Regions from separate parts of the Kosakonia sp. N21 genome, predicted to be linked through region 1. Evidence: predicted binding sites of a transcription regulator. Region 1 holds the regulator's gene; each other region holds the start of a gene.
The links. The regulator CRP, encoded in region 1, controls carbon source genes, mostly activating them, when cyclic AMP is high. The targets are predictions, from matches to a motif close to ATGTGANNNNNNTCACAT.
Positions count from the first base shown of each region.

Region 1 (4,133 bases):
TTGGCGCAGAGTTAAAAGCAGAGTTTAAAGGCCGCGCCCGTGATTTCCTCTACGCGGCGGCCGATGCGGGCGTAATGGTGCTGAATGCCGGCCCGGATGTGATGCGCTTTGCGCCCTCGCTGGTGATAGACGTGCAAGACATTAACGAAGGGATGAATCGCTTTGCCGCTGCAGTGGCAAAAGTGATCAACGGCTAACCCCGCAGTCTGCGGGCCAGCCAGATGCCATGATGCGGGCGCTGACGCCATGCCACCGACGAAATGGTGTGCATGGTGTTCAGATGCCCGAGCACCCGCTGTAGATGTTGCTCCAGAGTGCTCATCGGCCCGTGGGTCAATGTCTCCGGCGCCTCCAGAATATTCACATCCCCCGACTCGCCCGGCCCGTCATACTCCAGTCGCTGCTGGCAGCGTTGCAGTGCAATTTCACAGGATTGCAGATAGCGTTGCGCCAGATCCGGCGTCAGCATGGTGTGTTCGCGCGCGAGGGTGGTCATGGCGTTGATATGCTCAACGATAAACTGGCTGTGCGTCACCCAAAGCTTCATGTCCTCCAGATAGCGGGTATTGAACCCCGGCTCCAGCATGGCCTGATTCAGTGAGTTGAACAGCGCATTGTGCGCCTGGTTGACGCGCATCCGTTGCCAGGCCAGCGGGGTAGGCTGCGGACTATCGCTGAGGATCAGGCGAATAGCCTCCTGATCGGTTTCCAGCGCGTCGTGGGCGTTCTGCCGCAACAGGCCGCTTTGCCATTGCGGCCATAGCCAGACCATGCCGCCGAAGGCAATCAGGCAGCCGAGCAGGGTATCGATCAGTCTGGCGACGATAAACTCCTCGCCGTTGAGCGTCAGCAGTTGCAGGGTATACACGGCGGTAATGGTAAAGCCGACCATCGCCCAGCCGTAGTTCTTACGGATAATCAGATAGCTTATCAGGGTGATCAGCAGCATTGCCGCCAGCGTAAAACCAAGCGGTACGTGAAAGTGCAGGGCAATCCCGGCAATCATCAGCCCGGCGAGCGTGCCGGCCGCCCGGTGCACAATACGCACCCGTGTTGCGCCATAGCCGTTTTGCGTCACAAACATGATGGTCATCATGATCCAGTACGGCTTCGGCAAATGCAGCGCACTGCCCATCAGGCTGGCGATACTGAGCATCACGCTGATACGCGCGGCATTACGCAACGCCGCGGATTTCAATGATAAATAGCTTCTGAGCGCCGGAATAAGCGGCAGACGGCGCTGTTTTTCGGCCATCAAATCGCGCAGATAGAGTGGACGCTGGGTTCGCAGCACGCGGGCGATACGGCTAAAGTGCCAGGCGCAAAACTGTCCGACCGGGTTTTCCGGGTGCTGGCGGGCGATTTTTTCCAGCGCGCCAATTTGCTTGTCCATTGTGAAACGTGTCGGATAGCGGTGATAGAGGATGTCATCCGCCAGGACGCGCAGGCGGGCGGCGACGGTTTGCGCATTCCAGCGGATCACCTGTTCAGCATGGGTCTGTTCCACCAGTTTTTGCACCTCTTCCGGCTGGTGCAGGCTGACAGAAATATGTTCCTGTAAATCCAGCGCAACCTGGAAGACGCGCAGCAGGCGTTTGTAGTCATTGTGTTGATTGGCCGCCAGCATATGCAGTTGCTGATAGCAGGTACTGATCATATCCACCGCTTTTTGTTGGCGCGCAAGCAGCGGTGGCAAGGCTTTTTCCGGATCGGCATGCTGCGTCAGCAGGCTGTATTTGGCTTCGCAATAATCAGCCAGTTGCCGGTAGAGCAGGCTGAGCGATTCGCGCAGCGGTTGTTCCCGCCACATCCAGAACCAGAACCAGTTAAACGCGCCGTACCAGAGCGTACCCAGCGCATAAATCAGCAGCGGCTCCCACACTGGCATACTGCCCGCAAGGCTCAGCGTGAAGATCGCGGCTATCAACGACGCAGGCAGCAAGCGCCCGTGCAGTGCACTGATCTCGGCAGTCACGCCGAGCAGTAAGGTGAGGACGGTAAAAATCAGCGGCAGAGGCAGCGCTTCGGCCAGCAGAAGCTGCACGGCAAGACTGCATCCGGCGAACAACGAGCCGCCAATAATCAAACGTTTAAAGAAGCGCTTATGCGGGGTATCAAGACCGGCAATGTTGCAACAGGCAGGAACCAGAGAAAACAGCAGGCCTTGTTGGAGATGGCCGACGATTAACCCGATGGCCACGGGCAAACATAACACCAGCGTTTGTCGCAGTGCATAGTTGATTTCGGGGTGATAAATCAGCCTGCGCCACATGGGGAAACAAAAACGGCGCGCCGGATGACCAACGCGCCGTTTTGCGGATTAACGTGTTCCGTAAACCACGATGGTTTTACCGTGGGCGGAGATCAGGTTCTGATCTTCCAGCATTTTCAGAATACGGCCCACTGTTTCACGGGAACAACCGACGATCTGACCAATTTCCTGACGGGTAATTTTAATTTGCATGCCGTCCGGGTGGGTCATGGCATCCGGCTGTTTCGCCAGGTTCAACAGCGTTTGTGCGATACGGCCTGTTACGTCCAGGAATGCGAGGTTACCAACTTTCTCCGACGTTACCTGCAGGCGGCGCGCCATTTGCGAGGAGAGACGCATCAGAATGTCCGGGTTAACCTGGATCAACTGACGGAATTTTTTGTAGGAGATTTCGGCCACTTCACATGCGGTCTTAGCGCGTACCCATGCACTGCGCTCCTGACCTTCTTCGAACAGCCCCAGTTCACCGATAAAATCTCCCTGATTCAGGTAGGAGAGGATCATCTCTTTCCCTTCCTCATCCTTGATCAGCACTGCCACTGAGCCTTTAACGATGTAATACAGCGTTTCTGCTTTTTCACCCTGGTGAATCAGCGTGCTCTTCGACGGGTACTTATGAATGTGGCAATGAGACAAGAACCATTCGAGAGTCGGGTCTGTTTGCGGTTTGCCAAGCACCATGCGCGATTATCCTCTGTTATAAGCTGTCTCCAGACACAGGATGTGCACCCTGCTTCTGGGGTTGCAATCTATACACGCTATCATTCGACTTCGTGTCTTCGCTTCCAAAATCCCTGGAAGTGGACCGTCAGCGTCATCTGCGGTCTCTAATGTATGATGTCCTTTGCGTACATGCGTAATGTCAATGTATCTCTGTAGCATCCAGATTGTTTTAGCATAGCTTTTACCGCATGTCTCCTGGTGTCTCGCTTCAGCATGACGCAGGTCGCCTTCCGTTGCGACTTTTGTTATGTACGCGTAATCTGTAAAGAAAATTGCAACTCCGGAGTAAATTAAAATGCAGGCTCGTGTGAAATGGGTGGAAGGGTTAACGTTCCTCGGTGAGTCCGCATCGGGCCACCAAATCCTGATGGACGGCAACTCAGGCGACAAAGCGCCAAGCCCGATGGAAATGGTGCTGATGGCTGCAGGCGGATGCAGCGCGATCGACGTGGTTTCAATCCTGCAAAAAGGGCGTCATAACGTGACGAACTGCGAAGTGAAACTGACGTCGGAACGTCGTGAAGAAGCGCCGCGTCTGTTTACGCATATCAACCTGCACTTTATCGTCACCGGTAGCGATCTGAAAGACGCGGCGGTGTCTCGTGCTGTGGATCTGTCGGCGGAGAAGTACTGCTCTGTGGCATTGATGCTGGAAAAAGCGGTGAACATCACCCATTCCTACGAAGTCATCGAAGCCTGATGGACGATGCCCGGTAGCGTCAGGCGTACCGGGCATTATACGCCGACCGCTATTTGATCTTTTTCCCTTCCATCAGCCGTTGCACCAGCGGCGTCATAATCAGCTCCATCGCCAGCCCCATCTTACCGCCCGGCACTACCAGCGTGTCCATATGGGAAATAAACGAACCCTGCAACATGGCCAGTAGCCACGGGTAATCAATCCCTTCCAGATTACGGAAATGGATCACCACAAAACTCTCATCCAGCGAGGGAATGCCTTTTGCCGCAAACGGGTTTGAGGTATCGACGGTCGGGACGCGCTGGAAGTTAATATGGGTGCGGGAAAATTGCGGGGTGATGAAGTTGATATAGTCTTCCATTGAGCGCACGACGGAATCCATTACCGCTTCACGGGAATGCCCGCGTTCGCTGGTATCGCGCACCAGCTTTTGGATCC
Region 1 is NZ_JBOBHR010000008.1:221,332-225,464, forward strand. It holds gene argD (bifunctional acetylornithine/succinyldiaminopimelate transaminase) at 1-197, shown strand, start outside; gene ACQ3G7_RS19350 (YccS/YhfK family putative transporter) at 194-2,272, opposite strand; gene crp (cAMP-activated global transcriptional regulator CRP) at 2,321-2,953, opposite strand; gene ACQ3G7_RS19360 (OsmC family protein) at 3,291-3,695, shown strand; gene ACQ3G7_RS19365 (phosphoribulokinase) at 3,745-4,133, opposite strand, start outside.

Region 2 (4,133 bases), on a different contig from region 1:
CCCGTACCACCGGCCAGGTCGAGGACTTTTTGCCCGCGGCGAACGCCGCTGCAATCAATCGTAAAACGCTTCCATAAACGGTGGATGCCCATCGACATCAAATCGTTCATTACGTCATATTTTGACGCCACCGAATGGAAAACATGCGCCACCATCTCGGCTTTATTCTCTTTGGCGACGGTCTGAAAACCAAAGTGCGTCGTCTCTTTTGAATCTTCCACCATCTCAGTGCCCGCTATTGAAGAATTTGTTCGTGAAGTGTAACAGATTGGGCGCGATTGCCCTACGATTCAACCACCCGACGATGCGCTGCCCGCTGGTGCATCGCCCGCTATCGCCGCATCTAATATGTTGTCTTCATTATGATCGTTTAACGCGTCCTGGCCCGCTCGCAGCCGGGATTCCTCATCCTGCGCCTGCGCTTCCGCCGCTAATTCCGGATTAATCTCGCGTTTGATCTCCACCCCCAGGCCACGAAATGCTTCAGCCTGTGCCAGCAGATTGCCGCGCCCACCGCTGAGCTTTTTCATCGCCTGACGGTAGTTATCCTGCGCTTTATCCAGGCTTTGACCAATGGAGGACATGTCGTCAACGAACAGCCGCATTTTGTCATACAGACGGCTCGCCCGCTCGGCAATCTGTTGCGCATTGCGGCTCTGATGCTCATAACGCCACAGATTGGCGACAGTGCGCAGCGCCACCAGCAGCGTGGTCGGGCTGACCAGCATAATGTTATTTTTTAACGCCTCGGTAATCAGTTCGGGCTGTCTGTCGAGCGCAATCAGAAACGCGGGCTCAACCGGAATAAACATCAGCACATAGTCGAGGCTGCGCAGGCCGGGTAGCTGCTGATAATCTTTGCGCCCCAGCAGGCGAATATGATTACGCACCGACGCGATATGCTCCTGCAACGCGCCTTCGCGGGTAAATTCATCGTCGGCATTGAAATAACGCTCATAGGCCACCAGCGTCATTTTGGCGTCAATCACCACATCTTTACCCTGCGGTAAACGGACAATCACATCCGGTTGCATACGCGCCCGGCTGTCATTTTCAATGCTGACCTGCGTTTGGTATTCATAACCTTCACGCAGACCGGAAGCCTCCAGCACCCGCGTTAACACCACCTCACCCCAGTTTCCCTGCGTTTTGTTATCGCCTTTTAAGGCCCGGGTCAGGTTGATGGCTTCCTGCGCCATCTGCGCATTGAGCTGCTGAAGATTGCGGATTTCGTGGGCCAGCGTGTGGCGCTCCCGCGCTTCCTGGCCAAAGCTCTCCTGCACCTGGCGACGAAAACCGTCAAGCTGCTCACGCAGCGGTGTCAGCAGGCCGTTGAGACTCTGACGGTTCTGTTCATCCACGCGACGGTTGCTCTGCTCAAAAATACGGTTGGCGAGGTTTTCAAACTGTTCGGTCAGGCGCTGCTCACTGCTGTGCATCTGGCGCAGTTTCTCTTCCGCGTGCAGTTGGGTTGACTCCAGTCGGGTGGTGACTTCGCGCAGGTCAGCCTCCAGCGAACTGTTGATGTGCTGCAGGCTGCGTAGCTCGTTATTCAGCAGTTCACACTCGTTGCGCCAGTGCTCGCTTTGAGCGACCTGCTGGCGCGCAGCGCTGAGTTCGCCAAAGAGATCGCGCTGCCCGGCGAGGAGCTCCGCCTGCTGTTGCGCCCCACGCCAGCTCGCCGCCAGCCAGCCGACCACCAGGCCCACCAGCGCTAACGCCGCCATAACGATGATTGAAGTCTCCACCACGCCCCCTGATTGCTCATCAATACAGTCGGGGATTGTGCTGTATAAACGTCCAGTTTGGAAGGGCTTTTCCTGCGAGGAGGTACGCAAAAAGAAAAGGCCGAACGTGTCGGCCTTTAAAAGCAGGAGGGAGAATTACAGAAGACGGCGCGCCGCTTCCACAACGATTTTCACCGCGTGGCTTTCCGTTTGCTTCATGGTTTCAGCGTTCGGGATCTCCTGCTGGGTGCGGTTAACGATCACCCCGGCAACCATCCCGGCGCGCAACCCCTGGCTGGAACACATGGTCAGCAGCGTGGCGGATTCCATTTCATAGTTCATCACGCCCATTGACTGCCACTCTTCCATCGAACCTTTAAAACGGCTCACTACGCGACCAGAGAACGTGTCGTAACGCTCCTGGCCCGGGTAGAACGTGTCGGAAGAGGCCGTCACGCCAATGTGTTTAGTCGCGCCAATAGCCTCTGCCGCTGCCACCAGTGCGGTGGTGCACGCGAAGTCAGCAACCGCCGGGTACTCCATTGGCGCAAAGTGCAGGCTGGCGCCGTCAAGACGCACGGAAGCGGTGGTGATCAGCACATCGCCGACGTTGATATGCGGCTGAATAGCGCCCGTTGTGCCCACGCGTAAGAAAGTACGAATACCGAGCTGCGCCAGTTCTTCCACCGCAATAGAGGTTGACGGGCCGCCGATACCGGTGGAGCACACGATAACCGGTTTGCCGTCGAGCTCAGCGCGCCAGCTGGTAAATTCGCGATGCGATGCCAGTTTGACCGGCTTTTCCATCAGCGCGGCGATCTTTTCCACACGCTCCGGATCGCCAGGGACGATAGCCAGCGTAGCCCCTTGTAAATCGTTTTTGGTGAGGCCGAGATGAAAAACATCAGACTTGGACATAACAGACTCCTCTGTGGTCGGTTTTATCGGAAGAGGTAAAAAGCTACTTTACAGAAGGCATACGCCTAATTTCGTGACTGGCATCACCGGGAATGAAAATGCTTGCACATGATTTCCATAAAAAAGTGATATTCATCACATTAACATGTTACATCCGACAACTCAGCAGCAAAGATAGTCTATAGCGAGGTGATTTGCGCGCGCGACAGGCCTTCCCGTCTATAGTTATTGAAGCGCTAATAAAGGGTATGGAGAATGCCATGACAACGGATAAACAGCCGGGCTTTGCACCTGCAGCTTCACCTCACGCTTCAACCATCGTACATACGCCGGAAGACGCCTTAATCGCAGGCGAAACGTCAATTCCGACCCAGGGCGAAAACATGCCCGCTTTTTACGCGCGTCCAAAACATGCGGACGCGCCCTTGCCCATCGTGATTGTGGTGCAGGAGATCTTTGGCGTGCATGAGCATATTCGCGATATCTGCCGCCGTCTCGCGCTGGAGGGCTACCTCGCCATTGCGCCGGAACTCTATTTCCGCCAGGGCGACGCCAATGATTTTCCCGATGTACCAACGCTGCTCAGCGGTCTGGTCAACAAAGTGCCGGATGCGCAGGTGCTGGCCGATCTCGATCATGTCGCCAGTTGGGCGGCGCGCAACGGCGGTAACGCTCACCAATTGCTGGTCACCGGTTTTTGCTGGGGCGGGCGCATCGCCTGGCTGTACGCGGCGCATAACCCGCAACTGAAAGCAGCGGTCGCCTGGTATGGCAAACTGGTGGGAGAGAAATCGCTGAACTCGCCGAACCATCCGGTGGATATCGCGACCGAACTCAGCGCGCCCGTACTGGGTCTGTATGGTGCGCAGGATACCGGGATCCCGGTCGACACTGTGGAAACCATGCGCCAGGCCCTGCGTGCTGCCAACGCCAATGCGGAAATCGTGGTTTACCCCGATGCGGGGCATGCCTTTAACGCCGATTACCGCCCGAGTTATCACGAAGAGTCAGCAAAAGATGGCTGGCAGCGGATGCTGGCGTGGTTCGCGCAGTACGGCAAAAAATAACGTTATCGCGCTGGAGGCGACACGTTACGCCGCCTCCAGACGCCAGCCCTGGGTCAGACGAACGTGTACCGTCTGTTGCAAAGACAGCGGCGAATGATGAAACGCACTCAGCGTTTGCCCATCGTGCAGGCGCAAATCCAGCATGTAACGCTCGCCCAGATAGACGCAACTCTCCACCTCAACGCGCAACCCGTCATCAGCCACCTGCACATGCTCCGGGCGGATCAGGACTTGCTGCCGCTCGCCCGTGCCAAAGCCCTCGTGTAACAACGCACTATCCAGTTGCCTGACGCCCGCTGGCGTGGCGAGGGAGAGTACGCTGCCCTTGCCGATAAAGCGGGCAACCCAGGCATTGTGCGGATGCTGATACAGCGCTTGCGGCGCGCCCCACTGTTTAAGTTCACCCTGATGCATCACCGCA
Region 2 is NZ_JBOBHR010000014.1:64,454-68,586, reverse strand. It holds gene ubiE (bifunctional demethylmenaquinone methyltransferase/2-methoxy-6-polyprenyl-1,4-benzoquinol methylase UbiE) at 1-224, opposite strand, end outside; gene rmuC (DNA recombination protein RmuC) at 291-1,727, opposite strand; gene udp (uridine phosphorylase) at 1,884-2,645, opposite strand; gene ACQ3G7_RS23430 (dienelactone hydrolase family protein) at 2,906-3,712, shown strand; gene ACQ3G7_RS23425 (ABC transporter ATP-binding protein) at 3,737-4,133, opposite strand, start outside.
Region 2: the regulator CRP is predicted to act here: its motif matches at 2,769-2,786, upstream of udp (uridine phosphorylase).

Region 3 (4,133 bases), on a different contig from region 1:
GTTGGCGCGCCCCCAGCGGGAAGACTCAATCTTCAGGTTGGTGCGCATGCCATCCAGCGCGGTCGTTCGCCGCACCAGGGCTGCCCAGGCTTTGTCGACCTCTTCACTATCGCCATGTTTGATGCACAACTGCATCAGTTGATAGTGCGCCACCAGCAGGCTATCCAGTTCGCGGTCAATTTCCTGCTTAATTGAGCGAGGGGAAAACAGCAGGTCGGCAACAATCGCGCAGAGAATGCCCACCACAATTTCGCTGCAACGTTCAACGGCAAATTGCGGCGCCAACAGCGGCTCGGTTTGAATGGTGACGACAATAATTAACGCGGTGTAGCCCGCCAGCCCCCACGCATAGGAGTTTTCGACGCGCACCAGCGAAGAGACCCAGGTGCAAAACCCGGCCCAGATACAGCACACCATCAGCATCAGCAGCGGCGTGCGGATCAGCATGATAATAATGGTTAAGCCGGCAATACAGCCAATAAAGGTGCCGATAATGCGCAACATCCCGCGATAACGGATCGCGCCGGAATAAGGTTCGCCGCCGGCGGCAAAGGCCGGACCCGCAGCAACGATAGCGGCGGTCAGCACCGCCCAGCGTGGCGTTTCAAGCTGAAAGTGGAAACCCACGAACAGCGCCAGCACCACGGCAAAGGCCAGTTTGAAGGCAAAACGCAGATGCTGGCTGGCAATTGAGAACAGCCCCATAGCGATTACCCCAGCTCACGCAGACGATGCGCCATTTTGCGGAAGAAAGAGTCCTGGCTTTCATCGCGATCGGATTGCCCCGTCACCACCACCGTGGCGGTCGTGCCCGACGGCCACAAATTCCCCTGTTGCTGATCGAGACGAATACGCACTGGCACACGCTGCGCCAGACGAACCCACTCCAGATTGGAGTCAATGGTCGCCATTCCTTTGCTGTCATTGCTGCTGCTGGCATTCGTCACCCCAGCGGCAATGCTGTCCACGGTTCCTTTCAACACCTGATTACTGCCCAGCGGGGTGACTTCCGCCCGGTAACCCGCGCGTACGCCTTCCAGCTTGGTCTCTTCCATATAAGCCAGAACATAGAACGTGTTCTGCTTCACCAATGCCACAGCGGTGGAGCCACGGGTGATAAACTCGCCAGCGTAAACGTTGAGGTTGGTGACCCAGCCGTCCGACGGGGCACGAATAATCGTACGTTCAAGATCCAGCTTTGCCAGATCGCGGGTCGCAACGGCTTTTGCTAACTGATGCAGTTCGGTTTGCAGTGTATTATTGGCCTGATCGATTTCTTCACGCGACATTGCCTGCACGCCCAACTGGTTACGACGCCCGGCTTCACGACGTTTTTCACTGACCAGCGCCTCGTAATAGGCGACATCCGCCTCGTCTTGCTCGAGGGCTTTTTGATAGCGTGGCTGATCGATAGTGAACAGGACTTGTCCCTGTTTCACCAGTTGGTTGTCATGCACATTGACTGACGTGACCAGCCCGGTGACATCCGGCGCGATGGCGACGACGTCAGCACTAAAACGCGCATCACGCGTCCAGGGCGATTCAGTGTAATAGACCCAGGCGCGGAAGATAGCGATGAATGCCAGGATAACCAGTACCATCGTGATAGCGGTACGGGAGATATTTCTTGTTAGTGTTTTCACATCTACCTCAAACAAACAGGCGCGACAGCAGATAAAACAGGCAGCAGTAGAGCGCGGTATTAAATAACGCCGGGTGCCAGACAAAGTCGTAGATCCCGGTCGGGACCAGCACACGACGCACCAGCCAGAAGATCGCCAGTGACAAAATTAATTCGAAAAAAATCGGTGGGAACGATAAACCGAACACCACGATTACGGGAAACAGACTCATGTTGACCTTGATTAGAGAGCACGCAGGTGACAATTTTTCTCACGTCACCGCAGGAGTAAGGGCAAGGAAAGCCAGGCGAGAGTGACGCGTTTTTTCTTACCCTGACCGGGCTTAGCCGCCCCAGGGTGATTATTCAGCTAACAGTATATTAACGTAACTGTTATGCTGTTATCTATATAATGTGATCTAAATCACTTTTAAGCCAGAGTGAATAATGGAACGACTAAAGCGGATGTCGGTATTCGCCAAAGTGGTGGAGCTGGGCTCTTTTACCGCCGCTGCCCGACAGTTACAAATGAGCGTTTCGTCCATCAGCCAGACGGTGGCAAAGCTGGAAGATGAGTTGCAGGTTAAGCTGCTAAACCGCAGTACACGCAGCCTGGGGCTGACCGAAGCCGGAAAAATTTACTACCAGGGCTGTCGGCGGATGCTGCATGAAGTACAGGATGTACACGAGCAGCTTTATGCGTTTAACAACACGCCTATCGGCACGCTGCGCATTGGCAGTTCTTCAACCATGGCGCAAAATGTGCTGGCAAAAATGACAGCGGATATGCTGAAAGAGCATCCGGGGTTGTCGGTTAACCTGGTGACCGGGATCCCGGCGCCGGATCTGATCGCCGACGGGCTGGATGTGGTGATCCGCGTTGGAGCATTGCAGGATTCCAGTCTCTTCTCCCGCCGCCTTGGCGCGATGCCGATGGTGGTCTGCGCCGCCAAAAACTACCTTGCCCAATACGGCATTCCTGAAAAACCCGCCGATCTGGCGAGCCACTCCTGGCTGGAGTACAGCGTGCGTCCGGATAATGAGTTTGAGCTGGTCGCGCCGGAGGGGATCTCTACGCGGTTGATCCCGCAGGGGCGCTTTGTCACCAACGATCCGATGACGCTGACGCGCTGGCTTACCGCCGGCGCCGGGATCGCGTTTGTGCCGTTAATGTGGGTGATCGATGAGATCAACAATGGCGCGCTGGAGATCCTGCTGCCACGCTATCAATCGGATCCCCGCCCGGTTTACGCGCTGTATACGGAAAAGGATAAGCTGCCGCTCAAGGTGCAGGTGTGCATTAACTATCTGACGGATTATTTTATCGGCGTGGCAAAGGTTTACCAGGGTATGCAAGGACGCAGGGTGTAATGCTCCCCTCCCGCAAAAGGAGAGGAGCTGGGGGGATTATGCGGTACCGCCGACGGTGAGTTTGTCCACTTTCAGTGTCGGCTGACCCACGCCGACCGGTAAACTCTGACCTTCTTTGCCACAGACGCCAACGCCGTTATCCAGCTTCAGGTCGTTACCCACCATGGAGATCTGCTGCATTGCTTCAATGCCGGAGCCAATCAGCGTCGCGCCTTTAACCGCTTTGGTGACTTTGCCTTTTTCGATCAGGTAGGCTTCAGAGGTAGAGAACACGAACTTGCCGGAGGTGATATCCACCTGTCCGCCGCCAAAGTTCGGTGCATAGATACCGTAATCCACCGACTCAATAATTTCCTGCGGCGTGGATTTACCTGCCAGCATATAGGTGTTGGTCATGCGCGGCATCGGCAGATGCGCATAAGACTCACGACGCCCGTTGCCGGTAGGGTTAACCCCCATCAGACGCGCGTTCATTTTGTCCTGCATATACCCTTTCAGCACGCCGTTTTCGATCAGCACGTTGTACTGACCCGGCGTACCTTCATCGTCAATAGCAACCGAGCCACGGCGGTCGACAATGGTGCCGTCATCCACCACGGTACAGAGTTCAGAGGCGACCCGTTGCCCCATCTGGCCACTGAACACCGATGTGCCACGACGGTTAAAATCGCCTTCCAGCCCATGACCGACCGCTTCGTGCAGCAGCACGCCCGGCCAGCCAGCGCCCAATACCACCGGCAAAGTGCCCGCAGGCGCAGCAACAGCAGAAAGATTGACCAACGCCATACGAACGGCTTCTTTGGCCCAGGCATCTGCACGTACGTCACCATCGACTTCTTGCAGGAACCAGTCATAACCAAAACGACCGCCGCCGCCGCTGGAACCACGCTCGCGCTTACCATCATCTTCAACCTGGACGCTAACCGAGAGACGCACCAGCGGACGCACATCCGCCGCCAGCGTACCGTCGGTTGCCGCCACCAGAATCAGCTCATAAACACCGGTCAGGCTGGCGGAAACTTCCTGCACGCGCTTGTCCGCGGCCCGTGCGACGTTATCCACGCGGCGCAGAATATCCAGCTTCTCTTCGCGACTCATACTTTGCAGCGGATCGATGCTGGTATAGAGGCTCTGATGCTCA
Region 3 is NZ_JBOBHR010000011.1:27,932-32,064, reverse strand. It holds gene aaeB (p-hydroxybenzoic acid efflux pump subunit AaeB) at 1-705, opposite strand, end outside; gene aaeA (p-hydroxybenzoic acid efflux pump subunit AaeA) at 711-1,643, opposite strand; gene aaeX (p-hydroxybenzoic acid efflux pump operon protein AaeX) at 1,651-1,854, opposite strand; gene aaeR (HTH-type transcriptional activator AaeR) at 2,069-2,992, shown strand; gene tldD (metalloprotease TldD) at 3,029-4,133, opposite strand, start outside.
Region 3: the regulator CRP is predicted to act here: its motif matches at 2,034-2,051, upstream of aaeR (HTH-type transcriptional activator AaeR).

Region 4 (4,133 bases), on a different contig from region 1:
GCATGATTTTCCAGCACTTCAATTTACTGCATGCGCGCACGGTGGCCGACAATGTCGCCGTGCCGCTGGAAATCGCTGGCGTACCGAAGGTGTTGCGCCAGGCTCGCGTTGAAGAGTTGCTTTACCTCGTCGGTCTGAGCGAAAAAGCACAGGCTTTTCCTTCTCAGCTCTCCGGTGGTCAGAAGCAGCGCGTTGGCATTGCCCGAGCGCTGGCTGCCAGACCGGATGTCCTGTTGTGCGACGAAGCCACCAGCGCGTTAGATCCGGAAACCACCGCCTCGGTGTTGCAACTTCTTGCCAATATCAACCAACAGTTAAAACTGACCATCGTGCTGATCACCCATGAGCTGGAGGTGGTGAAAACCCTCTGCGATCACGCCGCGTTGCTGGAAAACGGCGAAGTGGTTGAAAGCGGGCGCATCGCCGATCTACTGGTCGCCCCCTGGTCGCGTCTGCGTCAGGCGTTATTGCATGATCCCCAGGCCGAGCGGGATTTCCTCGCCCGCCATGGTTTCGACGGGAGGCCCTTATGCGTGGTCGCATGAACTGGGAAGATCTCTGGCCATTGCTGGTCAACGGCACGCTGGAAACCCTCTATATGGTGGGGCTGGCGGCACTTTTCACCATCCTGATCGGTCTGCCGGTCGGCGTATTATTGTTTATTTCCCGCAGCAATGGCCTGGCGCCAATGCCAAAAATAAATGCCATCCTGGGCACGCTGATCAACATCGGTCGTTCGTTGCCGTTTATCGTGCTGCTGATTGCGTTGATCCCTTTCACTCGTCTGCTAATTGGCACCACGCTTGGCAGCACCGCGGCGGTGGTTCCGGTGACCATTGGCGCGTTTCCCTTTTTTGCCCGCCTGACGGAAAGCGCACTGGATGAAGTCGATTACGGGCGGATAGAAGCCATTCTGTCGATGGGCGGCAATATCTGGCATGTGATCGGCAAAGCATTATTGCCAGAAGCCCTGCCAACGCTGCTGGCAGCGATCACCTTAACCGTGGTGATGCTGATTGGTTTTACTTCGATGGCCGGGGTCATTGGCGGCGGTGGTCTGGGCGATCTGGCTATTCGCTATGGCTATCAGCGGTTTAACGATCAGGTGATGGCCGGAACGGTGATCATACTGGTTGTCATGGTGCAGGGGGTACAAATGACCGGAGAGCGCCTGGTGCGCCGACTGGCGCACCGACGGTAACTTAGGCCTGCGTCTCTTTGCCCACCAGCAGGGTGGTAAGGATAAACGACAGCACCAGCGCGATCGCCACCCCGGAAACGGCAAAGATAAAATAGGGCCCAATGTAGGCAGGCAGGCTGAAAATGCTCGACAAAATATAGCCATACAGCCGTACGCCAAAGAAGGCAATAAACGCGGAAGCGAGCGAGCTGGCGACAGTGGCGGCGATAAACGCTTTTTTGTAGCGCGTCAGTACGCCAAACAGCGCCGGCTCGGTGATCCCCAACAGGGCAGAGATGGCCGCCGACAGCGTAACGGTTTTATCCTGGCGGTTTTTGCTCAGTCGCCAGATAGCAAACGTTGCGCCAGCAATCGCCATATTGGCCATAAACATCATCGGCATCAGCATGTCGTAGCCGCGTTCGCTAAAGTTTTGCAACGCAATCGGCGTCATCGCATGGTGCATGCCGGTGAGGATCGCCACCGGGCGGATCGCCCCGACAATCAACCCGGCAAAGCTGGCGGAGACACTAAACAACCCTTCGATAAACAGCGCCAGCCCTTTGCCCAGGTAAATGCCAATCGGGCCAATCACCACCAGCGCTGCCAGCGCGCCGAGAAACAGCGTCAGGGTTGGCGTAAACACCGTTTTCAGCACATCCGGCATGATGCTATCGACCCAGCGATGAATATAACTGAGCGCCAGTATGGAGAAGATCACCGGGATCACGCTGGCCGAATAGTTAAACACCGATACCGGAACAGCGCTCAGCAGCCAGAACGCGCTCACTGCGCCGTCCTGATGCGCCGCCAGCGCTTTCGCGGCGTCAATCAGCGACGGGTACATCAGGCAAGCGGCAATCGCAGCGGCCAGATACTCGTTGGTTTTGAAGATTTTCGCTGCCGATACGGCAAGGAAAAAGGGCAGAAAATAGAAAACACCGCTGGCGATCAAATCGATGATCACCACCGTGTCGCTCTTCGCCGAAACCACTTTCAGCGCAATCAACCCGGCAAGCAGGCCTTTGATCATCCCGGCCCCGGCAATGGCGGGCACAATCGGCCCGAAAACGCCGGAAACGGTATCCATAAACATCGACACCAGGCTTTTACGGGCTTTTCCCTGCCCTGCCGTATGCTCCGGCGCTTTCCCCAGCATGGTGAGCAGTTGTTCGTACCAACTGGTCACTTTGGGACCAATCACTATCTGGAACTGGTCGCTTTGCAACTGCGCACCCAGCACGCCAGGCAGTTTTTTGATTTCGCCCTGGTCCACTTTGTCATCGTCAATCAAGTCAAAGCGTAACCGTGTCATGCAGTGCCAGACGTTGTTGATATTATCTCGGCCGCCAACCAGGCGAATAATATTGCTGATGGCTTCTTGCGTCCCCATAAAAACTCCTGCCGGAATGTTGTCGTTTTAGTCATTGCTATAAATGGTAGAGAAAGCCAAATCGCAAAACAAACCAATAAAATATGAATTTCATCACAATTAACCACCAACAAGGCAATGAAAACACCTAATAATCAAAATTGGTACGGTTTTTAATTAAAAAATAAAGCAATAACAGACCAAAAAATTTATTCCACAAAATGGTTTACCTTTCCGCAAAATTAGGGCGAAGATAATAGCGTTCAGTCGCTTATTTCACGCTATAAAGGAGTTCCCGTGACGCCAACGCTTATTGAAAATATCGAATGTTTTATTACTCGTCCCGACCGCCATAATCTGGTAACGGTGCGGGTCACAACCGATAAAGGCGTGACGGGGCACGGCTGTGCAACCTTTCAGCAGCGCCCGCTGGCGGTCAAAACGCTGGTTGATGAGTACCTGAAACCATTGCTTATCGGGCGGGATGCCAACCACATTGAAGACCTGTGGCAAATGATGAACGTTAACGCATACTGGCGTAACGGGCCGATTATGAATAACGCCATCTCCGGCGTGGATATGGCGTTGTGGGATATTAAAGGCCAACTGGCTGGCATGCCGCTCTATCAATTGCTGGGGGGAAAATCCCGCGATGCCATCGCTGCTTATAGTCATGCCAGCGGCGAAACGCTGGAAGCGTTGTTCGCCTCGGTGGATACGCTGATCTCACAAGGCTATCGCCATATTCGCTGCCAGCTCGGGTTTTACGGCGGTACGCCTGCGAAAATACATACACCGGAAAACCCGACCGCTGGCGCGTATTACGATCAGCAGGAATATATGACCAATACCGTCGCCATGTTTAAAGCGCTGCGCGAAAAATATGGCTATCGCCTGCACATTCTGCACGATGTTCATGAACGACTGTTCCCGCAGCAGGCGGTGCAACTGGCGAAGCAACTGGAACCCTGGCAACCCTATTTTATTGAAGATATTTTGCCACCCGCGCAAAGCGCATGGCTGGATCAGGTGCGCCAGCACAGCAGCGCACCGCTGGCGATGGGGGAGCTCTTTAATAACCCGGCGGAGTGGCACGATCTGATTGTGAACCGCCGCATCGATTTTATCCGCTGCCATATTTCGCAGATTGGCGGTATCACCCCGGCACTTAAGCTGGCCATCCTTTGCCAGGCCTTCGGCGTACGCCTGGCGTGGCATGGTCCGGGCGATATGACACCGATTGGCGTGGCGGTGAATACGCATCTCAATATTCACCTGCATAATGCGGCAATTCAGGAGTTTATCCCCCGCTCTGCCAGCACCGACGACGTTTTCCCCGGCGCGCCGGTGGTGAAAGATGGCTTTGTTTATGCCACGGAAACAGCAGGTATCGGTGTGGGCTTTAATGAAGAGCGCGCACGCGCATTTCCGGGCTGCTATCGCCCGCATGAGTGGACGCAAAGCCGGATCGCCGATGGCGCGATCCACACGCCGTAGCTTCACCCGCCGCCCTGGCGGAACGTCAGATTTTCACGGTTGTGAGGAATAACGTACGTGCAGGTGTAGTTGATATCAATAATG
Region 4 is NZ_JBOBHR010000002.1:459,802-463,934, forward strand. It holds gene ACQ3G7_RS05890 (methionine ABC transporter ATP-binding protein) at 1-545, shown strand, start outside; gene ACQ3G7_RS05895 (methionine ABC transporter permease) at 542-1,201, shown strand; gene ACQ3G7_RS05900 (PTS transporter subunit EIIC) at 1,203-2,573, opposite strand; gene ACQ3G7_RS05905 (enolase C-terminal domain-like protein) at 2,850-4,049, shown strand; gene ACQ3G7_RS05910 (GntR family transcriptional regulator) at 4,052-4,133, opposite strand, start outside.
Region 4: the regulator CRP is predicted to act here: its motif matches at 2,655-2,672, upstream of ACQ3G7_RS05905 (enolase C-terminal domain-like protein).